Regions from separate parts of the Arthrobacter sp. AIWTK1 genome, predicted to be linked through region 3. Evidence: riboswitches for the same ligand, from Rfam matches in the RefSeq annotation. Region 3 holds a riboswitch; each other region holds the start of a gene.
What was found. A riboswitch is a leader RNA that binds a small molecule or an ion and turns the genes downstream of it on or off. The one in region 3 is predicted to bind S-adenosylmethionine.
Positions count from the first base shown of each region.

Region 1: it holds a riboswitch for S-adenosylmethionine, as region 3 does, so the genes downstream of both, metX (homoserine O-acetyltransferase MetX) here and AC1MDG_RS19945 (DUF1737 domain-containing protein) in region 3, are expected to answer to the same signal.
Region 2: it holds a riboswitch for S-adenosylmethionine, as region 3 does, so the genes downstream of both, AC1MDG_RS13420 (aminotransferase class V-fold PLP-dependent enzyme) here and AC1MDG_RS19945 (DUF1737 domain-containing protein) in region 3, are expected to answer to the same signal.

Region 1 is NZ_CM155287.1:1,482,522-1,492,327, forward strand. Features, by position in the region: gene AC1MDG_RS06735 (bifunctional o-acetylhomoserine/o-acetylserine sulfhydrylase) at 1-1,296, shown strand, start outside; SAM riboswitch class IV at 1,386-1,501, shown strand; gene metX (homoserine O-acetyltransferase MetX) at 1,514-2,644, shown strand; gene AC1MDG_RS06745 (MFS transporter) at 2,815-4,197, shown strand; gene AC1MDG_RS06750 (zinc-dependent alcohol dehydrogenase family protein) at 4,216-5,334, shown strand; gene AC1MDG_RS06755 (LysR family transcriptional regulator) at 5,354-6,253, opposite strand; gene mmsB (3-hydroxyisobutyrate dehydrogenase) at 6,427-7,329, shown strand; gene AC1MDG_RS06765 (CoA-acylating methylmalonate-semialdehyde dehydrogenase) at 7,361-8,845, shown strand; partial or broken gene AC1MDG_RS06770 (HNH endonuclease) at 8,870-9,806, shown strand, end outside.
Region 2 is NZ_CM155287.1:2,905,450-2,915,255, forward strand. Features, by position in the region: gene AC1MDG_RS13385 (50S ribosomal protein bL37) at 41-115, shown strand; gene rsrA (mycothiol system anti-sigma-R factor) at 192-452, opposite strand; gene AC1MDG_RS13395 (sigma-70 family RNA polymerase sigma factor) at 449-1,276, opposite strand; gene AC1MDG_RS13400 (DoxX family protein) at 1,659-2,207, shown strand; gene aroA (3-phosphoshikimate 1-carboxyvinyltransferase) at 2,214-3,584, shown strand; gene rsgA (ribosome small subunit-dependent GTPase A) at 3,574-4,689, shown strand; gene hisN (histidinol-phosphatase) at 4,730-5,542, shown strand; SAM riboswitch class IV at 5,771-5,884, shown strand; gene AC1MDG_RS13420 (aminotransferase class V-fold PLP-dependent enzyme) at 5,919-7,340, shown strand; gene AC1MDG_RS13425 (class I SAM-dependent methyltransferase) at 7,404-8,177, shown strand; gene AC1MDG_RS13430 (metal-dependent transcriptional regulator) at 8,209-8,922, shown strand; gene AC1MDG_RS13435 (hypothetical protein) at 9,049-9,420, shown strand; gene AC1MDG_RS13440 (hypothetical protein) at 9,566-9,700, shown strand.
Region 3 is NZ_CM155287.1:4,343,747-4,353,552, reverse strand. Features, by position in the region: gene AC1MDG_RS19985 (energy-coupling factor transporter transmembrane component T family protein) at 1-763, shown strand, start outside; gene AC1MDG_RS19980 (UDP-N-acetylglucosamine 1-carboxyvinyltransferase) at 871-2,394, shown strand; gene AC1MDG_RS19975 (glutamate--cysteine ligase 2) at 2,484-3,710, shown strand; gene AC1MDG_RS19970 (hypothetical protein) at 3,739-4,062, shown strand; gene AC1MDG_RS19965 (hypothetical protein) at 4,346-5,077, shown strand; gene AC1MDG_RS19960 (hypothetical protein) at 5,140-5,217, opposite strand; gene AC1MDG_RS19955 (O-succinylhomoserine sulfhydrylase) at 5,244-6,452, opposite strand; gene AC1MDG_RS19950 (rhodanese-like domain-containing protein) at 6,453-6,863, opposite strand; gene AC1MDG_RS19945 (DUF1737 domain-containing protein) at 6,860-7,156, opposite strand; SAM riboswitch class IV at 7,209-7,321, opposite strand; gene AC1MDG_RS19940 (NtaA/DmoA family FMN-dependent monooxygenase) at 7,554-8,849, shown strand; gene AC1MDG_RS19935 (aromatic amino acid ammonia-lyase) at 8,855-9,806, shown strand, end outside.

The DNA.
Region 1 (9,806 bases), 1.8 Mb from region 3:
GAAACCCGCCAGATCCACGCCGGCCAGGAGCCGGACAGCGCCACCGGCGCCAGGGCCCTGCCCATCTACCAGACGACGTCGTTCGTCTTCCCCAGCGCCGAAAGCGCCGCGAACCGTTTCGCGCTGGCCGAACTGGCGCCCATCTACACGCGTATCGGCAACCCCACCCAGGATGCGGTGGAGCAGCGCGTGGCCAGCCTTGAGGGTGGACTGGCAGCGCTGCTGCTCAGCTCGGGACAGGCTGCGGAGACATTCGCCATCCTCAACGTCGCCGAGGCCGGCGACCATGTGGTGGCCAGCCCCAGCCTCTACGGCGGCACCTACAACCTGCTGGCCCACACCCTGAAGAAGTTCGGCATCTCCGTGACGTTCGTGGAGGACCCGGACAACCTCCAGCAGTGGAAGGACGCCGTCCGGCCGAACACCAAGCTCTTCTTCGCCGAAGTGGTGTCCAACCCCCGCCAGGACGTCCTGGACATCGAGGGCGTCTCCCGCGCCGCCCACGAGGCAGGCGTCCCGCTGATCGTGGACAACACGCTGTCCACCCCCTATCTCATCCGGCCCCTGGAATGGGGCGCCGACATCGTGGTCCACTCGGCAACGAAGTACCTTGGCGGGCACGGCAGCGCCATCGCCGGTGTGATCGTGGACTCGGGCAACTTTGATTTCGGCAAGGATCCGGACAAGTTCCCGGGGTTCAACACCCCGGACCCCACCTACAACGGGCTTGTCTACGCGCGGGACCTCGGCGCCGGGGGCGCCCTGGGCGCGAATCTTTCCTACATCCTCAAGGCCCGCGTCCAGCTCCTGCGTGACCTGGGCTCAGCGGTTTCCCCGTTCAACGCCTTCCTTATCGCCCAGGGCCTGGAAACGCTGAGCCTGCGCGTTGAGCGCCACGTGGCCAATGCGGTGAGTGTTGCAGAGTGGCTGGAGGCGAGGGCCGACGTCGAATCCGTGGCCTATGCGGGCCTGCCGTCCAGCCCCTGGTACGAGCGCGGCCGCAAGTACGGGCCCAAGGGCACCGGCGCGATCGTGTCCTTCAACATCGCCGGCGGGGCGGAGGCCGGCAAGCGGTTCGTGGACGCGCTGGAACTGCACTCCCACGTGGCAAACATCGGTGACGTGCGCTCGCTGGTCATCCATCCGGCGTCGACCACGCACAGCCAGTTGACTGCGGAACAGCAGGCGGTGGCGGGGGTGACACCGGGCCTGGTCCGCCTCTCGGTGGGGCTCGAGCACATCGATGACATTATCGCCGACCTCGACGCCGGTTTCCGCGCAGCCAAGGGCGACTGAACACTGTGACCCCCGGCGCCCGACGCCGGGGGTCACATTGCTGTCACATTCTTCGCCATTGCGGGGACGCATTTCGTACACTCTTTACAGGTCATGAGTGCCAGCGACAGCCCCGGCTTGCTGGCCGGCAACCCTCCTTACGCGGCGGGGTGCCCCGGGTGAAGACCTGGCCTGCCGGCCAGTTGGCGGCGGGCAAGCGCGAAGAAGAGGTCCTCAGATGACGATTGCCGTCACCCGCAGTGGTGTACCCGAAACAACCAGTGTCCCCGATGGAACCGTCAGGTTCCTGGACATAGGCGGACTCGACCTGGAGGCCGGCGGCCGCCTGCCGGACGTCACGCTCGCCTACGAAACGTGGGGAACACTCAACGCCGACCGCTCCAACGCCGTGTTGGTGCAGCATGCCCTGACCGGCAGCACGCACGTCACCAGGGGAGCAAGCGATGAGGAGGGCTGGTGGGAGCAGCTTGCCGGCCCCGGAGCCCCGGTTGATACGGACAAGTACTTCGTGGTGTCCATCAATATCCTGGGCGGTTGCTACGGCTCCACCGGGCCCTCCACTCCCGCTCCGGACGGCAAGCCGTGGGGCTCGCGCTTCCCCCTGGTGACCCTGCGCGACACAACGGCGGCCGAGGCCCGGCTGGCAGATGCCCTGGGCATCGACAGCTGGTACGCCGTCCTGGGAGGATCACTGGGCGGAGCCCGCGCGCTCGAATGGGCCGTGGGCTACCCGGACCGCGTCCGGCGCTGTGCCGTGATCTCCATCGGCGCCAGCAGTACTGCCGAGCAGATCGCCTTTGCCCAGGCGCAGACCCTCGCCATCCGCCAGGACATCAACTTCAACGACGGCGACTACTACGGCGGCCCGGAACCTGAAGCAGGCCTGGCCCTGGCACGCAGGATTGCGCACATCACGTACCGCTCCGCCGACGAGCTCGAAGCCCGGTTCGGCCGGAGCGCCCAGGGTGGCGAAGCGCCGCTCCAGGCAGTGTCGCTGGGGGAGCGCGGCCGCTACCAGGTCGAGAGCTACCTCGATCACCAGGGCACCAAGCTGGTCCGCCGCTTCGACGCCAACAGCTACATCGCCATCACCGAAGCGCTCATGAGCCACGACGTGGGCCGGGGGCGCGGCCCGCTCAAGGAGGCGCTGGCGCGTGCCAAGGCTGAGTTCTTCATCGCCGCCGTCAATACCGACCGGCTGTATTTTCCGGCGCAGTCCCGCGAACTCGCGGCTGCACTCCCGGGCGACGTGCCGGTGCACGTCATTGAAGCGCCCATCGGCCACGACGGATTCCTGACCGAAATCGGCCAGCTTAACGCTCAGCTGAGGCAGAACTTCTTCGCCTAGCCCGCGGGCTCAATGTGCATTTATGCAGAGCGGTTCTGCAGAAAATGGCGTTGAGCCTGCGGCAATGTGAGTCCATACTCTAGGGGACCGGCGCGTTGGTGGTGCACATCACACGCGGCCGCTACGGAATGGTCCACATGGTGTCGACGGAGACGCCGAAGGAGTTCACAATGAGCACACAAAACTCCGCCGCAAGGCGCGCAGATGAGACTGACGTCAAGGCCTCAGGGCTAAAGAAGGTGGTAACGGCCTCAATGGCCGGCACCGTCGTTGAGTGGTATGAGTTCTTCCTCTACGCTTCAGCGGCCACCCTGGTTTTTGGCAAGACATTCTTCCCCAATTCCGGCACGGAGCTGGATGGCATCATAGCCGCCTTCCTCACCTACGCGGTGGGCTTCGTCGCCCGACCCATCGGCGGCATCGTCTTCGGCCACTTCGGCGACAAATTCGGCAGGAAGCAGCTGCTCCAGCTCAGCATCATCCTGGTGGGCGTCTCCACGTTCCTGATGGGCTGCCTGCCGACCTTCCAGCAGATCGGCTACTGGGCTCCGGCCCTGCTGGTCTTCCTGCGCTTCGCCCAGGGCTTCGCCGTCGGCGGTGAATGGGGCGGTGCCGTCCTGCTCGTTGCCGAGCACAGCCCGAGCAAGTCCCGCGGCTTCTGGGCCAGCTGGCCGCAGTCCGCTGTGCCCCTGGGCAACCTGCTCGCCACCGCAGTGCTCTTCACGTTGTCCTCCACACTGTCCTCCGCCGACTTCCTCGGCTGGGGCTGGCGCGTGGCCTTCTGGCTCTCCGCTGTGATCGTGCTGGTTGGCTACTACATCCGGACCAAGGTCACCGACGCCCCCATCTTCCTGGAAGCGCAGAAGGAAGTCACCGTCGAAAAGAAGGGCTACGGCGTCGCCGAAGTGTTCCGCCGCTACCCGCGCGGCGTCTTCACCGCCATGGGCCTGCGCTTCGCGGAGAACATCCTTTACTACCTCGTGGTCACCTTCTCCATCACGTACCTGAAGGTGGTGGTCCAGACGGACACCTCCCGGATCCTCCTGCTGCTGCTCGTGGCTCACCTCGTCCACTTCGCCGTGGTGCCGATGGTCGGCAAGCTCTCCGACGCCTTCGGCCGCAAGCCCGTCTACATGGCCGGTGCAATCCTGGGCGGTACCTGGGGCTTCTTCGCCTTCCCGATGATGGACACCAAGAACGATCTGGTCATTCTCGCCGCCATCACCATCGGCCTGCTCTTCCACGCGCTGATGTACGCCGGCCAGCCGGCCATCATGGCCGAGATGTTCCCCACCCGGATGCGCTACTCCGGCGTTTCCCTGGGCTACCAGGTCACCTCGATCGTGGCCGGTTCGATGGCCCCGATCATTGCCACCGCGCTGCTGAGCCAGTTCAAGTCCTCCACTCCGGTGGCCGTGTACCTGCTCGGTGCGTGCCTGGTCACCATGGTGGCGGTGTACTTCCTCAAGGAAACCCGCGGGATCTCACTGCACGACGTCGACGCCGCCGATGCCCAAGGCACCGCAGACCTCCTTGCCGCCAGCAAGAAGTAACGGCAGGAACCAGTGCCCATGCGAGCTGCAGTCCTCTACGCCACCGTCCCCGCCGGAACCAGCTATACCGAAGCACGCCCGCTCGTGGTGCAGGAACTTGACCGGCCTGAACCCCGCGCCGGCGAGCTGGGGGTGGCCATCACGTACTCCAGCCTGTGCCACTCGGATTTGTCGGTGGTGGACGGCTCCCGGGTCCGGCCGCTCCCCATGGCACTCGGGCATGAGGCCGTCGGCCGGGTGGTGGCAGTGGGAGAGGGCATCAGCGACGTCTCGGCGGGCGACCATGTTGTGCTCGTCTTCGTCCCCAGCTGCGGCGACTGCCGCGCGTGCCGCTCCGGGCGCCCGGCCCTGTGCCACCGCGCCGCCGAGGTCAACGGCTCCGGCGACCTGCTGCACGGAGAGGCGCTGCTGCGGACGCCGTCGGGGGAACGGATCAACCACCACCTCGGGGTGTCGGCCTTTGCGGACTACGCCGTGGTGGCGCGCGAATCAGTAGTGGTGATCGACGACGACGTCCCGGACACCGTCGCTGCCATGTTCGGCTGCGCTGTGCTCACCGGAATGGGCGCCGTGCTGAACACGGCGGCGGTCACCGCCGGGCAGTCGGTGGCAGTCTTCGGCCTCGGCGCAGTCGGGCTCTCCTCCGTGATGGCGGCATCCCTGGCCGGCGCCGCCGCCGTCATTGCCATCGACCCCAATGAGGGCAAGCACCAGCTCGCCCGGGATTGCGGGGCCACGGCAGTGGGAACTCCCAACGACGCAGTCCGGCTGGTTGCCGAGGCGACCGGTGACGGCGTGGACGTCGCCGTCGAGGCCGTGGGTTCCGCCGGGGTGATCGCCTCGTGCCTTGACCTCGTCACGCGCGGCGGCGCCGTCGTCTCCGTCGGGCTGCCGAAACCCTCAGCGGAACTGACCGTAGGAGCCCTGCAGTTCGCCGGAGCAGGGAAGCGGCTCCTGGGCTCCTACATGGGGGATGCCGTCCCGGAGCGGGACATTCCGCTGTATCTTGACCACTGGCGCGCCGGGCGGCTTCCGGTGGAACTGCTGCACACGGACACCAGGCCCCTCGGGGAGATCAACGAAGGCCTTGACGCCCTGGCCGCCGGACAGGTGGTCCGCCGGCTGTTCCGGGCCTAGTGTCAGGGCCGGCGTCGTGTCAGGCCGCCAGGATGTCCCGGCGGCCTGACACTTCCGCCTTGAGCGCCTCCACCACGGCCCGGACGGACGCCGAACGCAGTGACTCGGGACGCGCCACCGCCCAGATGGGGAGCTGGCGCTGGAACAGCTCAGGCAGCACGGGAACGAAGTCCGGCTTGTCCGCCACCATGAAGTTCGGCAGCAGGCCGATGCCCGCGCCGTGCCTGACCGCCTCCACCTGGGCGAAGACGCTGGTGGCCTGGAAGCTGGATTTTGGCGCGGGCAGCTGCGAGGACCGGTGGCCCAGTTCCGCCACCTGCAAAGCCGACTCCACGTAGGAGACAAAGCCGTGCTCGCGGACGTCATCCAGGGCCGCGGGCAGCCCGCGGGACCGGACATAGCCCGGGCTGGCATAGAGCCGCAGGAAGTAGTTCGTGAGGAAGATGGGCTGCACGTTGGTGACCTCCATCCGGCCCACCACCACCTCCAGGTCCACGCCGGAACGGTTCTGGCTGACCTTTCGCGTGGCGCTGAGCATCTCGATGCCCAGCAACGGGTTCTCCTGCTGCAGTCGCACCAGTGCCGGGGCGACGAATTCCGCCCCGAACCCGTCGGACGTGCTGATCCGGACCATGCCGGACAGTGAGTGTTCGCCGTCGCCGATGGTGCCGGCAAGGGACCCGAGCGTCGCCTCGATCGCCTCCGCTGCGGCAACGGCCCGGTTGCCCAGTTCGGTCAGTTCCCAGCCGTGCGGGCTGCGCTCCAGTGTCCGGCCGCCCAGCTGCTTGTCCAATGCCAGGATCCGGCGGGAAATGGTGGTGTGAGTGGTGCCCAGCGTCTCTGCCACGGCATTGAACCGGCCCAGCCTGGCCACGGTCAACAGGATCAGCAGGTCATCAGGGCTCGGCAACCGGTTCACATCCACTTATTCACGTCCATCTGTCTGGTTCGCAGTGCGCGTTTCCCAAGGATGTGCATCAATGCACATGCTCTCTGTAATTTTTCCCCTTGATTGCACTCTAACAGGGTGTGATGGTGGACACGGAACCTCCAGCAATACCGGCTGGTACTCGAAGCAAAGGAGCTTTAGCCATGGCAGTAGTCGCTTGGATCGGTCTCGGAAACATGGGTGGGTCCATGTCATCAAACCTGGCGAAGGCCGGTCATGACGTCCGCGGATTCGACCTTAACCCCGAGGCGGTCGCAGCCGCGGAAGCCGGCGGCGTGAAGCCCGTGGGCAGCATCGCCGCGGCGGTGAACGGTGCCGACGTCGTGTTCACCATGCTGCCGAAGGGCGAACACGCCCGGGCCGTGTACCTGGGGGAGGACGGCGTCCTGGCCCATGCGGACACGCGTACGCTGCTGGTGGATTCCTCCACCATCGACATCGCCTCCGCCCAGGCACTGCACGACGCCGCCGCTGCCGCCGGCTTCCGTTTCGTGGACGCCCCCGTCTCGGGCGGCATGAGCGGGGCGAAGGCGGGGACCTTGACATTCATGATCGGCGGCCAGGCGGATGCGGTGGCCGAGGCCACGGAATACATCCGTCCGATGGCCTCCAACATCATTCCCACCGGCGGCGCCACCACGGGGCAGGCGGCGAAGATCTGCAACAACCTGATGCTCTTCATCAACCTTGCCTCCACGGCCGAAGGTGCGGTGCTCGCCGAGCGGCTGGGCCTGGACAAGCAGGTCTTCTGGGATATCGCCTCGGTGTCCTCGGGTGACAGCTGGGCGCTGCGCACCTGGTACCCGGTAGCCGGTGTGGTCCCCACCGCGGCCTCCAACAACGACTTCGCCCCGACCTTCACCACCGAGCTCGCGAACAAGGACATCGGCCTGGCCATCAGTGCCGCCCGCGACATCGGCACCCCGCTGGAAATCGGCGAGCACGTGCAGACGCTCTTCCAGCGCCTCATCGACTCCGGGCAGTCCGGCAAGGACTGCTCCATGATCATCAAACTCGTCGACGGCTCGCTCGAGACCTCCAACTAACCGCAGCCTGCTTCACGAATAGGAATTTCCCATGGAACGCATTCCGCACTTCATCAACGGCGCCCTGGTCAGCGACGCCGACCGTTTCGGCCCCGTCTTCAACCCCGCCACCGGCGCGCAGGACAAAGAGGTAGCACTGGCCTCAGCATCCCGGGTGGAAGAAGCCATCGCGGCCGCCCAGGCCGCCCTGCCCGGCTGGCGGGCCACCAGCCTGGCCAAGCGCACCAATATCTTCTTCCGCGTCCGGGAACTGCTGACGCAACGGAAGTCCGAGCTGGCGGCCATTCTCACCAGCGAGCACGGCAAGGTGCTCTCCGACGCCGAGGGCGAGATCTCCCGCGGCCTTGAAAACATAGAGTTCGCCACGGGCCTCTCCCACATGCTCAAGGGCGAACGTTCGGAGCAGGTGTCCAGCGGCGTGGACGTGCACTCAGTGCGCCAGCCGGTGGGCGTGGTCGCCTGCATCACCCCGTTCAACTTCCCCGCCATGGTCCCGCTGTGGATGATCGGCAGCGCGCTGGCCTGCGGCAACACCGTCCTCCTCAAGCCAAGCGAGAAGGACCCGTCGTCGGCCGTTTTCATCGCCCAGGTCTTCGCCGAGGCAGGCCTGCCGCCGGGCGTCCTTAACGTGGTCCACGGTGACAAGGAGGCCGTGGACGTCCTGCTGGAACACCCCGGCGTCAAGGCTGTCAGCTTCGTGGGGTCCACGCCGATCGCGCAGTCCATCTACAAGCGGGCTGCGGACCACGGCAAGCGGGTCCAGGCGCTGGGCGGTGCCAAGAACCACATGGTGGTCCTGCCGGACGCAGACCTGGACATGGCCGCGGACGCCGCCGTGTCAGCCGCCTACGGCTCCGCGGGGGAACGGTGCATGGCGGTGTCCGTCCTGGTGGCGGTGGGCAACATTGCCGACGACCTGGTGAAGGCCATTTCCACCCGCATGGCGGACCTCAAGATCGGTCCCGGTACGGATCCGGCCTCGCAGATGGGCCCCCTCATCACCAAGGAACACCGGGACAGGGTTGCTTCCTACGTGGCCGGGGCAGCGGACGAGGGCGCCACTGTGGTGGTGGACGGGCGCGAGCAGGCCTTCGACTCGGACGGCTTCTTCATCGGGGTCAGCCTGGTGGACCACGTCAAGCCGGGCATGAAAGTGTACGACGACGAAATCTTCGGCCCCGTGCTTTCGGTGGTCCGCGCTGAAAGCTACAGCGACGCCGTCAGGCTGGTGAACGACAACGAGTTCGGCAACGGCGTGGCCATCTTCACGCGCGACGGCGGCGCGGCGCGCCAGTTCGAGTTCGACGTCGAGGCCGGCATGGTGGGCGTCAACGTGCCCATCCCGGTTCCGGTGGGGACGTTCTCGTTCGGCGGCTGGAAGAACTCGCTGTTCGGCGACACCCACATGTACGGCCCGGACAGCATCCGCTTCTACACCCGCGGCAAAGTGGTGACCACCCGCTGGCCGGACCCGTCCACTTCCGTGATCGACCTCGGCTTCCCGCAAGTGGACTGAGGGCCGGACGACGCAGGCCGCGGGATCACGGTCAGGGACCTCATCGGTCTTCTGGCCTCGATCCGCCCCTGCGGCGACAGCGCCGCCCTGATAGACCAGGTGCGCGATCTGGAGGATTTGAAGTCGGCCGCGGCCGCGATGCAGGCCCGCTCCTCGGTGGCGTTCGACGTCCAGCAGCGCTGTGCCCAGGCTGAGGCCGGGCTTCCGGCGGATGAGCTGGGCAACGGTGTCGCTGCCCAGATCGCCTTGGCCCGCCGTGAATCACCGGCCCGCGGCGGCCGGCTGCTGGGACTGGCCAAAGCCCTGGTGACGGAGATGCCCCACACCCTGGCAGCCCTGCACACCGGTCAACTCAATGAGTGGCGCGCCACGCTGCTGGTGAAAGAGACCGCCTGTTTGTCCGCGGCGGACCGGTGCGCCGTCGATGAAGAACTCGCCGCAGACGCCGGGACCCTAAGCGGCGCCGGCGACCGGACCATCGTCGCCGCAGCCCGGGCGGCGGCCTACCGTCGGGACCCGCGCTCCGTGGTCAACCGTGCCCGCAACGCCGTGGCCGACCGGCACGTGAGCCTTCGCCCGGCACCGGACACCATGACGTACCTGACCGCCCTGCTCCCGGTCACCGCCGGCGTGGCCGTCCACGCAGCACTCACGCGGCGGGCCGACGCGCTGCGCTCGGCCGGAGACGACCGCTCCCGCGGACAGATCATGGCTGATGATCTCGTCGAGCGGATCACGGGCACGCCGGGCGGGATCGCGGGGATTGAAATCCAGCTCATCATGACCGACCGCACCCTATTCCAGGGCGACAGCGAACCGGCGAGGCTGCCCGGATACGGCGTGGTCCCTGCCGGGTGGGGCCCGGGAGGTCGCTGTCCAGGGCCAAGGCCATGACCGGCCCCTGAACGTTTGGCTCCGTCGGCTCTACACCGTCCCGGGCAGCGGGGATCTCGTGGCGATG
Region 2 (9,806 bases), 1.4 Mb from region 3:
AGGGCAGCTCTTTTGAGTACCAAGATTAAGGAGGCCAGCTATGAGCAAGCGTGCACGTAAACGTCGTGACCGTAAGCGTGGCGGCGCGAACCACGGGAAGCGCCCCAACACCTAAGCTACGGTTTGGAATATGAGCTTAAAAGCGAAGGGCCCCGGAAACCACATGGTTTCCGGGGCCTTTCGTCGTTAACCTAGGCCTCAACAGGGCGGATCGCATGAATCCGGTCCAGGATGGCGCTCTTCAGGTTCTCCGGGGCAGCTTCCGTACAGGACCGCTTAACCACTTTGCGGATGACGCACTCGAGATCGTACTCCTCAAAGCACTCCGGGCAACCGTCCAGGTGATCTTTGATGTCGGCGATGTCGCTGTGTGTCAACGCACCGTCGAGGTATTCGTAAATACGTTGCATCCGGGCGTCGTCGCAATCGCCCAGTCCCTGGCAGTCGCTCATTTCCTGTTCTCCTGTTTTGTGCTTTCGGCCGCTGTGCCGGTATCGGCTGCAGCTTTGAAACCCCGCTCTGCTGCGTAGTCCGCGAGCATGTCGCGCAGCATCTTGCGGCCGCGGTGAAGCCGGGACATCACCGTGCCGATGGGGGTGTTCATGATGTCTGAGATTTCCTTGTAGGCGAAACCCTCCACGTCAGCGAAGTACACCGCCAGGCGGAACTCTTCCGGGATCGCCTGCAGTGCCCGCTTCACGTCGGAATCGGGAAGGTGGTCCAGGGCCTCCGCTTCGGCAGAGCGCAGTCCGGACGACGTGTGGGATTCCGCCCGGGCCAGCTGCCAGTCCTCAATGGTGTCCGAATTCGACTGCAACGGCTCGCGCTGCCTCTTGCGGTAGAGGTTGATGTATGTGTTGGTGAGGATCCGGTAGAGCCACGCCTTGAGATTGGTCCCGGGCTTGTACTGATGGAACGCGGAGAAAGCCTTTGTATAAGCCTCCTGCACCAGGTCCTCGGCGTCGGCAGGATTCCGCGCCATCCTCATGGCAGCCGAATACAGCTGGTCGACGTACTGCATGGCGTCGCGTTCAAACCGCTGCCTGCGCTGTTCAGAGGTCTCTGATCCGACGTCGACCCCGGCGTCGGCAGCTTCCGGCTCCGACGCTTCCGGCCCTGCGTCGGCGCGTACCCCGCCGTCCTTGCCGGCCGCGCCGTCCTTGCCGGCCGCGCCGTCCTGACGGGCCCCGGCATGCGCCGGAAGCTCACTGGTGGTCTTGGCGTCGTTTCCGGCGGCCTCATATATGGCCGCAACGGCCGGATCCATGGTGCTCATTGCCTTCAAGTCTACTGTGACGCGTCGCGAGGCTCCCGGCGGGGGTCCGCCGGCCTCGTCCCCGTGTCCAGGGAACTCCAGGGGCGTCAGGAGTTCCACACTGTCCCTCACCAATGTCAAAGCTTCATCTCCGCTCCGTAGTCCTTGTGTCGGTCCTGTGTCGTTATGTCGGCTGCCCTTGTGCCAGCGTCCGCGCAAGTCGACCACGCGTGCGGCCTGTCCGGCGCAGCAGGCGCCTGAGGCCGTGGCCAAGAACAGTCCCCGGCCCATCGGGACCTGCTTTTCATAACCACTGCCGGCGGGCAAATATTCCGCAAAAGTGCAAGACTAGAACCGGTTCCCCCGCAGAAGTTCCGCGGCTCGTCCACCCAGGAGGAAATTCATGTCGTTTGTCCGTATTCTCGCCCGCCCCATGCTGGCCTCCAGTTTCGTTCTCGCCGGCCTGGACAAGCTCAAGAACGCGGATGACACTGCGACGCAGTTGTCCCCTCTTCTGCGCCGGGCAGCGGACTCCCTCCCGTTCGCCACGAACGAAAAGGTCCTGGCGCGCGTCATCGGCGGCACCCAGGTGGGCGCCGGCGTGCTGTTCGCCCTGGGCAAGTCGGCACGGCTCGCGGCCTCCGTCCTCGCGGTCATTTCAGCGCTGAACGCTTTCGTTGAGTGGCGCAGTGCGGACATCACCACCAAGGAAGGCCGGGACGCACGGCGCACCCAGCTCCTGAAAAACGTCACCCTCACAGGCGGAGTGCTGCTTGCATCCGTGGACACCGCGGGCAAGCCGAGCCTGGCCTGGCGGGCCGAGCACCTGGCAGCCGATGCCCGCAAGGGTGCCAGCCACCTGGCAGCCGACGCACGGAAAACCACCACGAAGAAGTTCAAGAAGGCCGACAAAGCTGTCCGCAAGGCCGTGGACCACGCAGTGAAAGCATAGGCACGGATGACAGGCACCGCCCCCACCGCGTCAGTCCCTTCCGGACCCGTTGCTGACGGGCCCCACTGGCCGGCACCGTTCGCTGAAACACCGGTCGACGCCACAGTCACCGTGCCCGGTTCCAAGTCCCTGACCAACAGGTATCTGGTTCTTGCGGCCCTTGCCGACGGCCCTTCCCGCCTCCGCGCACCCCTGCATTCGCGCGACTCGGCCCTGATGATCCAGGCGCTCAGCCAGCTTGGTGCCGGCATCCGGGAAGTCCCCGGCGATGGCTCCTTCGGGCCCGACCTTGAGGTCACCCCCCTCGATCCGGACACCGCGGCAGCCGATGCCCGCGTCGACTGCGGACTCGCCGGCACTGTCATGCGCTTTGTTCCCCCGGTGGCCGCGCTCCGCAGCGGCGTGACAGTGTTCGACGGCGATCCGCACGCCCGGAAACGGCCGATGGGTACCATTATCGAGGCCCTGGCCGCGCTCGGCGTGCAGGTCCGCGCCGCGGACGGAGCCCGGCCGTCAGCGCTGCCCTTTGCGGTGGACGGCACGGGCGAAGTACGGGGCGGCCACCTGGTGATCGATGCAAGCGCCTCCTCGCAGTTCGTGTCGGCGCTGCTCCTGGTGGGCGCGCGTTTCACCGAGGGCCTGCACCTGGAACACGTGGGCAAGCCGGTCCCCAGCCTGGACCACATCAACATGACCGTGGCCGTCCTGCGGGAAGTTGGTGTGTCCGTCGACGATTCCGTCCCGAACCACTGGGTTGTGGCGCCGGGCGCCATCCGGGCCTTTGACCGCCGCATCGAGCAGGACCTGTCCAACGCCGGCCCGTTCCTCGCCGCAGCGCTGGCAACCCGGGGCACCGTCCGCATTCCCAACTGGCCTTCCCCCACCACGCAGGTGGGCGACTTGTGGCGCAGCATCCTGACCGCCATGGGTGCCACGGTCACGCTGGACGACGGGACGCTCACTGTCACCGGCGGTCCGGAAATCAAGGGCGCGGACTTTGCTGACACCAGCGAACTTGCACCGACCGTCGCCGCGCTGTGCGCATTGGCCACGGGTCCCTCGCGGCTGACCGGCATCGCGCATCTCCGCGGCCATGAGACGGACCGGCTTGCCGCACTCGTGACGGAGATCAACCGCCTCGGCGGCGATGCCGAGGAAACCTCAGACGGCCTGGTGATCCGGCCCGCAAAGCTCCACGGCGGCGTCGTGCACAGCTACGCGGACCACCGCATGGCCACCGCCGGCGCCATCCTGGGCCTCGCCGTGCCTGGCGTGGAAGTGGAAGACATCGGCACCACGTCCAAAACGATGCCGGACTTTCCGCAACTGTGGGAAGAAATGCTGACACGGCGGGCGGAACAGGCCAGTGGGGCGTAGCACCGGTTCCTGGGACGAGTCCGATATCCGGATCCGTCCCAACAAGAAAGGTTCGCGCCCCCGGACCAAGGACCGGCCCAGCCATGACGACGCCGTGACCGGCCGTATCATCACGGTGGACCGCGGGCGCTACACGGCTGTTGTGGGCGAGGATAGCGGGAACGAACGCACCGTGATCGCCGCGCGTGCACGTGAACTGCGCCGTTCACCCGTGGTAGCCGGGGACTTCGTGTCCCTGGTGGGCGATGTTTCGGGAGCGCCGGATACCCTGGCGCGGCTCGTGAAGATCCAGGACCGCCGCACCCTGCTGCGTCGCAGCGCCGATGACACGGACCCTATCGAGCGGGCGGTGGTGGCCAACGCGGACCAGCTTGTAGTGGTGGTCGCCGCCGCAAATCCGGAACCGCGCACCGGCTTTATCGACCGCGCCCTGGTGGCCGCATACGACGCCGGTATTGAGCCGTTGCTGCTGGTCACCAAAGCGGACGTCAAGGATCCCACGGAGCTCCTGTCCAACTACCGGCACCTTGATTTTCCGGTGATCATCAGCCGAACGGCCGACGCCGCGGCCTCCGGGATCGATGCACGCTCCGATGACGGGCTGTCAGCGCGGCTGGACAGCGACGCCGTCTCGCAGCTGCGGGCCCACCTCGACGGCAAAGTCACCGTGATGCTCGGCCATTCCGGAGTGGGGAAGTCCACCATGGTCAACGCCCTCACCGGAGCCGAGCGGGCCACGGGAGGGGTCAACGCGGTCACAGGCCGCGGACGGCACACGTCGTCGTCGGCGCTTGCGTTGCGCATCAGTGACGCGCCCGCCGGAAGCTGGATCATCGACACACCCGGCATCAGGTCCTTCGGCCTGGCCCATGTGGATCCGGACCGGATCCTGCGTTCGTTCCCCGACCTCGAACCCGGCACGGACGCTTGCGAACGCGGCTGCAAGCACGATGCGTCCGCCGTCAACTGCGGTGTGGATGCCTGGGTGGCCGAGGGACACGCGGGCCCGTCGGGTGCCGCGCGCCTGGCGTCCCTGCGGCGGTTGCTCGGCACCGACCCCCGGATGGAAGCTCAGGATGCCAAAGAACTCGGCATCGTTTCGTGACATCCCGGCCGGGCGGCCGCAGAGACGGTAGTTTGGAACCATGACCCAACCCGCTTCGAGCTACAACGATGACCTGCGCCTCGCCCATGTCCTGGCCGACTCTGTTGACTCCCAGACCATGAGCCGCTTCAAGGCGCTGGACCTTCAGATTGAAACCAAACCGGATCTGACGCCGGTAACGGATGCTGACAAGGCAGCTGAAGAGTCCATCCGCGGCCAGCTCTCCCGTTCCCGTCCGCGGGATGCCGTCCTCGGTGAAGAGTTCGGCAGTTCCGGGCACGGTTCCCGCCGCTGGATCATCGACCCCATTGACGGCACCAAGAATTTCGTCCGCGGCGTCCCGGTGTGGGCCACCCTGATCGCCCTCGTGGATGAGGGCGAGCCGGTGGTCGGCCTGGTCAGCGCGCCGGCGCTGGGCAAGCGCTGGTGGGCCGCGAAGGGAGCCGGCGCCTATATGGGGCGGTCGCTTGCTGCTGCCACGAGGTTGAAGGTTTCGAACGTGTCCAGGCTGTCGGACGCCTCCCTCTCCTATTCGAGCCTTGGCGGCTGGAAGGACCGCGGCAACCTGGACGAATTCCTGGGCCTCACCGAGGAAGTCTGGCGGACCCGTGCCTACGGTGACTTCTGGTCCTATTGCCTGGTGGCCGAGGGAGCGGTGGACATCGCCTGCGAGCCGGAGCTCAACCTTTACGACATGGCCGCCCTGGTGCCGATCGTCACCGAAGCCGGCGGCCGCTTCACATCGCTGGAGGGAGTGGACGGCCCGTTTGGCGGAAATGCCCTGGCCACCAATTCAATCCTCCATTCCGAGGTCCTCAAACGGCTGAACCCGGACCTCGACGACCTCCTCTGAGGCGCACCGCGGCTGGTGGCCGCTGAGCCGCGGCGCGGCTACATCGCCCGCGCCACGTCGGCGGCAGGCAACAGCCATAAGCCGAATAAAACGACGGCGGATGGCCCTCCCGGGGGCGTCCGCCGTCGTTTTATTCGGCGGGAATGCCATTCTTCCGCGTGCGTAACAAAGAGCTTAATAATTGCCGTGGCTTTCCCGCGGCGCAGTGAATGTCCTAATCTCGAAACAGGTCACGAGTGCCAGCGCTAAACCCCGGTTTGCTGGCCGGCAACCCTCCATTCGCGGTGGGGTGCCCCGGGTGACGACCAGGCCGGTCCGGAACGGACCCGGCAAGCGCGGATCCCCCAGTGCGGGGTCCCTTTACAGTGAGGTCCCCATGACTACTGCCACTTTCCCCGCAAACGCCGCAACCACGTCCGCCGCAGGCTTTCTGGACCAGCGCTTCACTGTTGCCCAGCGCCCCCTCTCAGCCGTCACCGGCGCGGAGATCCAGGCTCCCCTGATTCAGGGCGGGCATGTCCGTTACGCGAACCTCGATTACGGCGCTTCCGCTCCGGCGCTGTCCGTCGTCTCGGCCTACCTCAACGAGATCCTGCCGTACTACGCCAGCGTGCACCGCGGCGCGGGCTACGCCTCTCAGATCAGCACGTCAGTGTATGAAAACGCCCGGAACATCGTCCGCGATTTCGTGGGGGGCAGGGCTGACGATTCGGTCATTTTCACCCGGAACACCACGGACTCGCTGAACTTGCTGGCCGGGTGCCTGCCGGTGGCCGACGGCCGCCCCACCGGCGAGGTTTTGTACCTGGACATTGAACACCACGCCAACCTGCTCCCGTGGCAGGGCGTGCCACACCGCAGCGTTGTTGCCGCTCCCACGCTGAAAGCCACGCTCGAAAACCTGCGCTCAGAGCTCCAACAGGGTGACATTAGCCTGCTGGCCGTCACGGGCGCTTCCAACGTCACCGGCGAAATCCTCCCCATCCGCGAACTGGCCGCGCTGGCCCACGAACACGGCGCAAGGATCGTTGTGGACGCGGCCCAGCTGGCCCCGCACCGCCGCATCGACATCGCCGCGGACGACGTCGACTACCTCGCCTTCTCGGGCCACAAGCTGTACGCGCCTTTCGGCAGCGGCGTCCTGGTGGGCCGGCCGGACTGGCTCGACGCCGGAACCCCGCACCTCGCAGGAGGCGGAGCCGTCCGTGAGGCGCGGCTGGATTCCGTCAGCTGGACCACAGGACCGGCACGGCACGAGGGCGGCTCGCCCAACGTCCTTGGCGCCGCCACCCTGGCCCGGGCCACCCAGGTCATCGGCGCACTTGACCAGGAACTGTGGCACGCCCATGAGACCGCCATCCGGTCTTTCCTCGTTGAGGGACTGCAGAAGATCGACGGCGTCACTGTGCACCAAATCTTCAGCGACACCGACCAGGCCACGGACACCATCGGTGTGGTCAACTTCTCCGTCGCCGGCTACGACGCCGGCCTCGTGGCGGCCTACCTTTCCGCAGAACACGGCGTGGGCCTGCGGGATGGCCGCTTCTGCGCCCACCCGCTGCTGAAGCGCCTGGGGCTGCCGTCGGGCTCGCTGCGGGCAAGCTTCGGCGTCGGCTCCCGGCTGGAGGACGCCCAGCGCCTGCTCGCAGGCATCGAGGAGCTCCGCCGGACCGGCCTTGGCTGGGACTACGTGGTGGACTCGGGCCGCTGGGTGCCGGCCAACGACACCCGCAGCTACCCGGAGTGGGCACCCAACACCCCCGGCACCGCCGGCGCAGCGCCCTGCACCGAAGACTGAGGCCGCTGCGCGTGGGGTAAATTCGAGGGGTAAGAATTCCAGCCTGCCCGAAGGAGACTGCACGTGGCACGGGGAGGCCCCAAACTGCACCACCAGCGCCGCTACGAACTCGGCCAAAGCTTCCAGGACGGCGGCGAACACTATGATCGAGTCCGCCCCGGCTACCCTGCCGATTCAGTGGACTGGCTGCTCCGGAGCGCCGGCGGCACCGGCGGGGCGTCCGACGCCGCTGACATCGGGGCCGGGACGGGGAAGTACACCGCCTTGCTGGTGCAGCGCGGACTGGCCGTCTCGGCCGTGGATCCCTCACCGGACATGCTAACCCAACTACGGCTCGCCCTCCCCGGGGTTCCTGCGACGGAAGGCACGGCAGAGGCGACCGGACTCGCGGACGCGGCGTTCGACGTCGTCACCGTTGCCCAGGCATGGCACTGGTGCGACCCCCGCCTGGCCAGCACCGAGCTGTCCCGCATTCTCCGGCCCGGCGGCGTCCTGGGCCTGATCTGGAACCAGCTGGATACGTCCGTCCCGTGGGTCCATCGACTCTCCCGGATCATGCATGCCGGCGATGTGCACAAGCCGGATTTCCGCCCCGCGGTCGGACCCGAGTTCGCCGGGCTCGAGAGCCACCTGACCCGATGGGAAGATCCTGTGACAACCGGCGACATCGTCGAACTGGCAAAGTCCCGCAGCTATTACCTCGCCGCCGGTGAAAGCATCCGGGCCAAGGTCCGCGCCAACCTGGACTGGTACCTCCACGAGCACCTGGGGCACTCCGCCGCGGACGTCATCGGGCTCCCCTACCTGACCCAGACCTGGCAGGCGTTCAAGGCATGAGTGCCGCGGCCAAAGCGGTAGGCTTGGACTCGTGAAGACCAGCGCGCCCTCCTCCTCCATCGAGGACTACGTCAAGGTCATCTACTCCTTTACGGAGTGGCAGGATAAACCCATCACGTCCTCACAGCTGGCACAGCGGCTCGGCGTCGCCAACTCGTCGGTCTCGGAAATGGTCCGCAAACTCAAGGACCAGGGCCTGGTTGACCACAAACCGTACAGCGCCATCACGCTCACGGCCGACGGCATCCGGCTGGCGCTCTCCATGGTGCGGCGGCACCGGCTCATCGAGACCTACCTGGTCCAGGAACTCGGCTACAGCTGGGACGAAGTCCATGACGAAGCCGAACTCCTGGAACACGCCGTGTCGGATACCTTCATCGAACGGATGGCCGGCAAGCTCGGTAATCCCCTCCGCGACCCGCACGGTGATCCCATCCCGGCAGCCGACGGCACCGTCCAGATGCCGCATGCGCACCGGATGAGCGAACTCGACGAGGGTCACAAAGGCCGCATCACCCGGATCAGCGACGACAATCCCGAGCTCCTGCGCTATCTTGCCGCCCAGGAAATCGACCTGGACGCCGATATCGAGGTGCTGGGCCGGAAACCGTTCGGCGGAGCCCTCGTAGTCAGGATTGCGTCCGCAGGCGCCGACCGCGAATTCGATCTTGCCGATGAGGTCTCGTCGGCGCTGTGGGTGCACAGCGAATCCCGCCACGCCGGATGCCGGCTGGCGGACGCCTGACTTTCCGCCCGAATGAAACCTGCCGGAAGCCCCGGCTCGCCGACTGACAGCGCGCGCCTGGCCGCCTGACGGCGGAGTCCCGTCGTCGTGAACCCGGTGCGGCCACGCGTCCCGTATCGTTAAACGATGGTTACGCGACGTGAAGCAGCTCAGATCCTCGATATTCCTCTGGAAATGGCGCACCGTCACGGTATCCCCGCCCGGCTCTCGGACGCTGAGCTGTCCGAACTCCTGGACAATCCCCCGGCCTGGCTCGTCCAGTCAAAGGCAAACCGGACCGGCAAGCGGCCCGTCTGGGTCCAGCTGACGTGCGCTGTCTGCGGTTTCTCGGAGGCCGCCCGGCCCAAGAAATGGTGGCCGCCGTTCACCTACGTCTGCTGCGTCCATCACGCACCGGGCGACCTGCCGCCGGTCCTCCCCGGGCTCGTCCGCAGCGAGTACGAGGGAATCGGCAGCAGGTTCGTCGGCATCGTCGACGTTGAAGTGCCCGCTTCCTGACCGCCGATGCCCGCGCGGGGTTCCGGGCGCCCCGGGAGTTGGGCGATGCCGGAGACCCGGCTTGGGGCCAGTTACATTCGTGGCAAAACAGGCGTACCTTACAAGCACGGGGCTTATTCAAGGCCCCGAGGTAAGGGAGGGCGACATGCCTGACAAATCGCCGCACCGGCAGGTCACCAAGAAATCGGACAAGACCATCAAGCAAAAGAGGGCCGACAAGAAGTCCAAGCATGAGCTGGACGCCCACGTGGACCCCGTGGCGCACATCAAGAAGCGCTGAACCCGAGGCCACCGACGGCCGCTGGGGAGAATGCAAGAACGGTGCAGAAAACAAAAGGCCGGAAGCTTTCGCTTCCGGCCTTTTGCACGGGGCGGAACTGCGTTGC
Region 3 (9,806 bases):
GACCCGGGCCAATCCGCTGGCCAAGTTCGCCGTCGTCATGCTGATGACCGTGGTGCTGGCGCTGTCCATCGACTGGGTGTCCGCCTCCGTTGCTCTGGCCTTTGAGCTGCTGCTCTTCCCGCTGGCCGGACTGACCGTGGCGTTGCTCTGGCAGCGTGGCTGGCCGCTGATTCTGGCGGCTGCGCTGGGCGGCTGGAGCACCTCGATCCTGGCACCGGACAGCGGAAGGATCCTGCTCGACGTCGGCATCTGGTCCATCAGCGAAGGCTCGCTGGAGCTGGGGCTCGGATTCCTGCTGCGGGGGCTGGCAATCGCCCTCCCCGCGGTGCTGCTGATGAGCTGCACGGACCCGACCGACCTCGCTGACGCCCTCGCCCAGAAAGCGAAGCTGCCGCACCGGTTTGTGCTGGGCACCCTGGCCGCCATGCGGCTCGTGGGGCTGATGGCCGAAGAATGGCAGACGATCGGCATGGCCCGGCGCGCCCGCGGTGTGGGCTCCCACGGGAGTCCGGGGCAGCGCCTCCGGGCGATGCTGGGCCAGAGCTTCGGGCTCCTGGTCCAGGCCGTCCGCCGGGCCTCACGGCTTGCCGTCACCATGGAGGCGCGGGGGTTCGGCGGTGCGCGGCGGACCTGGGCACGTGAGTCCACGTTCAGCACCCTGGACATCTGGGTGGTCCTCGGCGGAGTGCTGATTGCCGCCGCGGCCGTGTCCGCCGCCGTCGGCGCAGGGACTTGGAATATGGTGTTCCTCGGGCAGCAATAGGCCCGGCCGCCACCCGATATATCGCACGGGATGAATAATCTGTGAGCTTGACGGCAGTTTCCGGCGTTTCGCAGGCTGGAATAACTCATGCGTGATATTTTTTTCGTATGACTCAAGAAACTGCTGAACACGTAGGCCTGCTGCTCCGCGATGCCCGCGGCGAGAAGGGCTGGACCCAGGGGCAGCTGGCAGCCGAGCTGGGCACCAGCCAGAGCGCCATCGCCCGGATGGAACAGGGCAAGCAGAACCTCAGCCTCAAAATGATCCAGCGGCTCGAGGCCATTGTGGGCCGCAGCATCGTCAAAGTGGGCCGCCCGCAGATGACACACCTCCGGGTGGAAGGCGGCCGCACGCTGTCCGGTTCCGTGGACGTCAACAGCAGCAAGAACGCCGGCGTGGCACTTCTCTGCGCCAGCCTCATCAACCGCGGCACCACCACGTTGCGCAGGCTGGCACGGATCGAGGAAGTGAACCGGATCGTGGAGGTGCTCACCAGCATCGGTGTCGAATGCACCTGGCTCAACGCCAACGACCTGCAGATCCGCCGCCCCGCAGTCCTGGACCTCGATTCCATGGACGTGGAGGCTGCACGCCGCACCCGCAGCGTGATCATGCTGCTGGGCCCGCTCCTGGACGAATCCGCCGAATACCGGCTTCCGTACGCGGGCGGCTGCGACCTGGGCACCCGCACCGTGGAACCGCACATGCAGGCCCTGCGCCAGTTCGGCCTGTCAGTGGACGCCAAGTCGGGTTTCTATTCGGTCCAGGCACCCCCGGCTGACGGCGACAACCGGACCTTCGTGCTGAGCGAACGCGGTGACACAGTCACCGAAAACGCCATCATGGCGGCCGCCCACCGCCGGGGCACCACGGTGATCCGCAACGCCAGCCCCAACTACATGGTCCAGGACCTCTGCTTCTACCTGCAGGGCCTGGGCGTGGTGATCGAGGGCGTGGGGACAACCACCCTGAAGATCACCGGCCTGCCGTCCATCGACGTCGACATTGAATACTTCCCGTCCGAGGACCCGATTGAGGCGATGAGCCTGATCACCGCCGGCATCGTGACCAATTCCGAGGTCACCATCCGCCGGGTTCCCATCGAATTCATGGAGATTGAACTCGCCACCCTGGAGCAGATGGGCCAGGAGTTGGAGATCTCCGGCGAGTACTTTGCCCGGAACGGCCGCACCCGGCTGGTGGACGTCACTACGAAGCCTTCCGCGCTGCATGCCCCCACGGACAAGATCCACCCCATGCCGTTCCCCGGCCTGAACATCGACAACCTGCCGTTCTTCGCAGTCATTGCCGCCAATGCCGAAGGCCAGACCATGATCCACGACTGGGTCTACGAGAACCGCGCCATCTACCTCACCGAGCTGAACAAGCTGGGGGCACGCGTCCAGCTGCTGGATCCGCACCGGATCTACGTCAACGGCCCAACCCGGTGGCGGGCCGCCGAGGTGGGCTGCCCGCCCGCCCTCCGCCCGGCGGCCTGCATCCTGCTGGCCATGCTGGCCGCCCGCGGGGTGTCCGAGCTCCGCAACATCTACGTGATCGAGCGCGGGTACGAGGACCTGGCCGAGCGGCTGAACACCATCGGCGCCAAGATCGAGTACTTCCAGGACTGAGCCGGCCGGACCTGTCAGCCGGGACCGACCGAACCGCGGCGCCCTTGCGGCGCCTGTCGTACGGGGCGCCACGGGGGCACAATGTATGCATGCGAACTTTCGGGGTTGAGGAAGAGCTGCTGATTGTGGACCCCGTGACCGGGGAGCCGCTGGCGCTGGCGGACGCCCTGCTGACAGGGCGGAAGCTCGCTGCCGACGACGCTCCGGACAAGCCCCGGATCCCGGACCCCCACGATCCAACCCATCATGACGGCGGCACCGGGCTGACTGCCGAACTGAAACTAGAGCAGATCGAGACGCAAACCCGTCCGTGCCTGGACTATGGGGAGCTGCTCCTGCAGATCCGCCAGGGCCGGGCCCTTGCGGACACCGCCGCCAAGAAGCACAATGCACGGGTGGCGGCGCTGGCAACATCGCCAATTGCCTCCACCACGCACACCACGCCAAACCCCCGCTATGCCACGATGCAAGAGCGCTTCGGGCTCACCGTCCATGAGCAGCTGACCTGCGGGTTCCACGTGCACACTTTTGTCGAGTCCCCGGAAGAAGGCGTGGCGGTCATCGACCGGGTCAGGGACAAACTGGCGGTGCTCACGGCGCTCAGCGCGAACTCGCCATACTGGAACGGCGTGGAGACCGGCTTTGAAAGTTACCGCACGCAGGCCTGGAACCGCTGGCCGACGTCGGGCCCGTCCCAGATCTTCGGAACGCACTCCATGTACCGCCGCGTGGTCACCCGGCTGCTGGACAGCGGCGTGCTGCTGGACGAAGGCATGATCTACTTCGACGCGAGGCTCTCGCGGAACCACCCCACCGTGGAAGTCCGGGTGGCCGACGTCTGCCTGCAGGCCGAGGACGCCGCCCTGATCGCCGTCCTGGTGCGCGGCCTGGTGGAATCCGCCAGCAGGGAATGGCGGGCCGGTGTGGACCCCGCACCTGTACCGACGGTGCTCCTGCGGATGGCGGCGTGGCAGGCCAGCAATTGCGGACTCCGCGGAGAACTCCTGGATTTCGGCACGTTCCGTCCTTCTCCTGCCGAGGAAGTGGTGGAGGCGCTGGTGGACTACGTGGCGCCTGTCCTGGCGGAACAGGACGAGCTGGAACTGGCCCGCGAAGGCGTGCGGCGCATCCTAAACCGCGGGACCGGTTCGGAGCAGCAGCGCCACGTCATGCAGGAAAGCCTGGCTGTGACCCCGGACGCGGCCACCGGGCTGGCGGCCGTTGTTGCCCACGCGGTGGAAGTCAGCATGCGCCGGACCGAAGCCATCACCGCGCGCGAGAAGGCACCGGTGCTGTTGCGCGTCCGCCAGTCCTGATCAGGTTCCTACTACCCCGGAGCGCGCCATGGAAACCGAATACGCAACAGTCACCGGCCATGATGTCACCACCATCACCTGCGTCTGTGGCAACACCGTCAGCGACGACGGACTGATCCAGGCCAACTCCGAAGGAATGCCCGTCCATCTCGGCGAGGACACTCCCGTGCCTGCCGGCCTGGCCGAGTGGCCCGGGGACGAGGACCTCTACACGCTGTGCCCGGCATGCGGCCGCGTCTACCATGACACCGTCATCGAAGAGACCGGAACCGCGCCCGTGGCCTTCACCGTGGATGTTGCGGCGGGCCCGGTTGCCGAAGCGATCCGCCTGCACTGGGAGCTCGACACCTGAGGTTCCCCGGGCCAGGCGGAAACAGGTAGTCGACACTCTGTTCCGGGCTTGGTGCCGTCCCGTAGCTTGGCGCTATCGCGTCAGTCAGCGGTGCTCGAGGGGGATCGAACGCACCGGCGGACCTGCCGGAACCCGGCCGCCCGCCAGACACGATCCCGTCCACCACTTGCGCGCGCGCAGCAGCACGCCGCATCAGCCAGGCACTGACCGCCCGGCGGATCCGGTTCCGGAACGCGCCCCGAATCTCCCGGGGCGGACCGGTTCATCGAACGGGGATCAGTCCATGCATAGGCGCATCACACCAGCAGCCCTCCTCCTGACGGCGTTCCTGGCGCTCACCGGGTGCGGAACAAACACCGGCACCACAACCACCGGCACGGAAACCGCCACCTCGTCGCCCCCAGCCTCGAGCGCCACGCCAAGCCCGGCGAAGACCTACACGGATGCGGACCTGAGCAGCCTGCTGTCCACCCTGAAGGATTCCCAGGGGCGCCCCCTGACGGTGGTTCCCGCGGCGCAGATCGACCAGGGCATCATCAAGGCCAAGGAAGTGCTCAAGAGTGCGGTGTTCACGCCGCCGGCGTGCAACGTCTTTGCCGACAGCAACTCCCAGATTCCCGAGGACAGCACGTATGCGGCAGGAACCACCGTCTCGGCTGCGGACAAGACAGTGATAGTCGTCACCGTCATTGCCCTCAAAGATGCCAAGGAGCTGACAGACCATCTGGATGCGTCCAGGAAGGCTTCGGCGGAGTGCAGCAACTTCACCGTTGAACTGGCGGGGCAGAAGATCACCACCGAGGTCCAGCCGGTAGACGCCCAGACGAAAGGCGACCAGTCCTTTGCCGCGCTGGCCAGGCAGAGCCTCTCCACCGGCGAGAAGCAGACGGCGCTGACCATGACAGGCATCAAGGGAAACCTTGCCGCCACGGCAGTAAAGGCCGGTCCGGACGTGACCCCGAACGCCGCGCCCGAGCTCGCCCAGCTGATTGACGCCCTCCTCGCGCACGGCTGACGGGCGGGGCGCAAGGGGCGACCCGCAAGACGCCGTGAAGCGCGAACGGACAGTTAGGGCCCTCAAAAGCGCGGGAAACAGGGCCGTATCTGTCCGTTCGCGCTGGTCAGGTTCGCGCTGGTCAGGTTCGCGCTGGTCAGGTTCGCGCTGCTTAGGTTCAGGCTGGTCAGATCTGTTTCAGCGCCTGCTCCAGGTCGCGCATGAGGTCGTCAACATCCTCGAGTCCCACGGACAGACGGACCACGCCGTCGCTCAGCCCGATGGCCGAGCGGCCCTCCGGGCCCATGGCACGGTGGGTGGTGGTGGCCGGGTGGGTAATGAGTGTCTTGGCATCGCCAAGGTTGTTGGAAATGTCGATGATCCGCAGCGCGTCCAGCAGCGCAAAGGCTGCTTCCTTCGCCGTACGGCCCGCCGACGGTGAAAGCTCCAGCGTGAGCACGGTGCCGCCGGCCTTCATCTGCTGGGCCGCCAGCTCATACTGCGGGTGGGATTTCAGCAGCGGGTACTTGACCCAGCTGACCGCCGGCTGCGCCTCAAGCCATTCGGCGAGGCGCAGCGCGGAGGCCGAGGAATGGTTGACGCGCAGCGCCATGGTTTCCAGGCCCTTCGTCAGCACCCAGGCGTTGAAGGCGGACAGTGCGGGCCCGGTGTGGCGCATCAGCTGCTTGACCGGCCCGTCGATGAACTCCTTGGTGCCCAGGATGGCCCCGCCAAGGACCCGGCCCTGGCCGTCGATGTGCTTGGTGCCGGAGTACACGATCACGTCCGCGCCGAGTTCCCTGCAGCGCTGCAGCAGGGGAGTGGCAAAGACGTTGTCGACGACGACGGTCGCCCCGGCAGCGTGTGCCAGTTCGCTGACGGCGGCGATGTCCACGATTTCCTGCATCGGGTTGGACGGCGACTCGAAGAAGACCGCCGTCGTGGGCTCGGAAAGGGCGGCGCGCCACTGGTCCAGGTCCGGGCCGTCCACAAACACCGTTTCCACGCCCCACCGGGGCAGGATCTCGTTCAGGATCACAAAGCAGGAGCCGAACAGCGAGCGGGCGGCCACCACGCGGTCGCCGGCAGCCAGCAGGGCGCCGAGTGCCGTGAAGACGGCGGACATGCCGGACGCCGTCGCGAAGCAGGCTTCGGTGCCCTCGAGCAGCCGCAGCCGCTCCTGGAACGTGGCCACGGAGGGGTTGCCGTAGCGGGAGTACACAAACCGTTCGTCCTCCCCGGTAAAGGCGCGTTCGGCGGCTGCCGCGGATTCGTACACGAACCCGGAGTTGAGGAAGATCGGCTCGGCGGTCTCCTGGAAATTGGTGCGGTCAAGGCCGCCGCGGACAGCCTGGGTGTCGGGGCTCCAGCCGGCGGCGTCGGGATTGAAGGTCACTTAGTTCTTTCCGAGGTTGGTGGGCAGGCCGCGGTTCTTCCAGCCGTTGACGGTGCGTTCGCCGAATCGGTCCGGTTCGCCTTCAAAGCCTTCGAGGACGTTGTAGGCGGTGAACCCGGCCCGCGTGGCGGCAATCGCCGCAGCGACGGACCGGACACCGGAACGGCAGAGGAACACCAGCTCGACGCCGGAGTCCTCGGGTGCCTGTTGCTTCAGTTGGTCGACAAAATCCGGGTTGGGGATGCCGCCGGGGAAGGTCCACTGGATGAAGAGGGGATCGTTGTCCGTGGCTTTGGTGTCCGGTATTCCGATGTGCGCCCACTCGCCCTCAGTGCGCACATCCACCAGGACCGCGCCCTGTTCGAGTTTGGCCCAGGCGTCCTGCGGGCTCAGGTCCCCTGCGTAGCTCACGCGTGGCCCTCGAAAGCTTCGCCGGACAGGTCGGCGTCGAACTCAAGTTCATCAACCGCGGTTGCCACCGCAGCGTCCGAGCTGGCGACAGCCGCGGGAAGCACTACTGCCTGCGCCACGATCACGCTGGTGCCGTTGAACGTGGCCGCCGGGCTCCCGTGGAGGACGTAACCATCCGCCAGCGCGGCTGAGATGCGCTCGCAGAACGAACGGTCGTCGGGGCCGGTGATGAGCCGGTAGGACAGCTTTTCCTGCGGCAGCGCTACGGGCGGGTTTTGGTCGGCGGCGGCCAGTTCGGCGGCCGGGGCCAGCGGTGCGGGTGCGTCGGACACGACGGATCTCCTTCTCTCACGCTTGCAACTCGAGTATCGATATGCCGAGTATTCACCTGAGGCACCCCGCCGCGGAAGGAGGGTTGCCGACCGGCCAGTCAGGGCTTGGCGCCGGTTCTCATTACTCCCCAAAAACGTAACACTTACGACGGCGGCCCGCACCGCCGTCGTCGTCATCTTCCGTAACGGGACCGGCCGCACCGCGGCGCCACAGGGGCGCCGTCCATGCCCGGTACGTGACCCCGTATTGCAGTTACAAATGCCACCGCCGGGAGGATAATGACGGGAGATGAACCGCCGTCACGCCGGATGAAATCAGGCAGCCGTGAATGAATCGAACCGGAATACAGTCAGTCCCATGCTGCACTTCGGTTGGTTCGTGGGACACGGGTTCGGCGTCCAGGGCTGGGGCACGCCCGGGTACGGCATCGGATACGACTGGAAAAAACCCGCCCTGTACCAGCACGCGGTGCAGGAATTCGAACGCGCCGGGCTGGACCTGTTCATCATCGAGGATTCCCTCACGGTGCCGGACACGTACGGGGGGACTGCCGAAGTGTCGCTGGCGCAGGCGTCCTTCGCGCCCAAGCACGATCCGTTGGCCCTGGTGCCCTACCTGCTCTCCGCCACGGACCACCTCGGCATTGTTCCCACCATCAGTGCGTCCTTCTACCCGCCGTTCACGGCTGCCCGCCTGCTGGCCACGCTGCAGCACTTCTCCAGCGGCCAGCTCGGCTGGAACGTGGTGACCTCCGGCAGTGACCTTGCCGCGCAGAACTACGGGCTGGACCAGCAGATCGAGCATGACCTCCGCTACGAGAAGGCGGAGGAATTCGTTGACGTGGTGCGCAAACTTTGGCGCAGCTGGGAGCCGGATGCCATCGTGGAGGACGCGGTGGCAGGCGTCTTCGCGGACCATACGAAGGTCCACCCGATCAACCACGACGGCGAATTCTTCAAAGTCCGGGGGCCGCTGAACACCGCGCCGCTGCCCGAGGAACCGGTGCTGGTGCAGGCCGGAGCGTCGCCGCGGGGCAAGGCGTTCGCCGGCGGCAACGCGGACGTCGCAATTGCCCTGGCGAGGGGTGCTGACGGCATGAAGGCCTACCGCGACTCAATCCGGGCCGAGGCGGCCGCGGCCGGGCGGAACCCCGACGACGTCAAGGTGCTGTATGTCCTTAAGCCCACCGTGGTGGGCTCCCGTGCCGAAGGGGATGAGCTGCGGGAGCAGCGCCGCCAGCTCACCCAGCGCGACATCGACAGCCAGTTGAACTCCATCTCCTACCTCTCCGTGATCGACTTCAAACAGTTCGACCTCGACGCCCCGCTCCCCGAACTCACCACGAACAGCAACCAGGGCACCCTGGACCATTTCGCCAAGGCGGGCCCGCCCGGGTCCACGCTGCGCCAGCTCCTGCAGGCCCGCAGCGGCGGCGCGGGGGACAGCATCATCGGCACGGCCGACGAGATTGCCGACTACCTCGAGGAAACCGGCGCCCAGGTGGGCGGGGACGGGTTCCTGTTCTCCGGTTTCGTTGATCCGGCCACCGTTCACGGCGTGCTGGACCGCCTTGCCCCGGTGCTGCGGCGCCGCGGGCTGCTCCGGACAAGCTATGGCGACGGCGGCTTCCGCCGGAACCTGCTGGACTTCTAGTCGCCATGGGCAGCGGCAGCGGGAACTTCCTCATCGGCACGGCGCACCTGCGGGCAAGGGACCTCGCCGGGGCCGCGGCTGATCCGGCCGTGAAGTTCGTCCTGAGCGTGGACGCCCTGGAACTGATCGGGCTCTCCCGGGAGGTGGTGCAGCGGGCCATCGACTCCGGCCACCGCGTCTACGGCCTCAACACGCTGCTGGGCTCAGGCCGGGACACCGCCGTGGACGAGAAGTCGATCCTCGCCTACCAGGTGCAGGTGGTCCGCTATCACAACAGCGGGGTGGGGGAGCTGCTCGGCGCTGATGAAGTCCGGGCCGTGATCCTGGCGCGGCTGGTGGGCTTCAGCCGGGGCGGCTCCGGAGTCCGGCCGGAAACAGCCCGCTTCTATGCCGAAATGCTCAACCGCGGCGTGGTCCCCGCCATCCCGCGCGACGGGTCCGTAGGTTCCGCCGACCTGACCCACCTTGCCGCCGTGGCCGCCGTCGCCATCGGGGAAGGCCAGGCCGTTGCGGCGGACGGTCGGCTGCTGCCCGGCGGGCAGGCACTGGCCGACGCCGGGCTGGCTCCGCTGGATCTTGCGCCCGGCGAAGCCCTGGCCCTGGTCAGCTCCAACTCCTATTCAATCGGCGTCGGCGCCCTGGTGCTGCACCGCCTCCTGCGGCTCGCCGACCTTGCGGACACCGCGCTCGCGCTGTCGCTTGAGGCGACGGCAAGGCACGACGGCGGCGGCAACCTCAGCCCGTTTTCGCCGGCTGTGCAGGCGGCCAAGGCCGTCCACGGGCAGTCGGTCACTGCGGCCCATGTGCTCCGGCTCCTGGAGGACGGGTGGCTGGAGGATCCGGCCCGGGAGGCATCCGTGCAGGACGCGCTCTCCTTCCGCGCGGCACCCCAGACCCACGGCGCCGTCCGGTGGCAGATCACGGCGCTGGAGGATGCCCTGGAGGTGGAGCTGAACG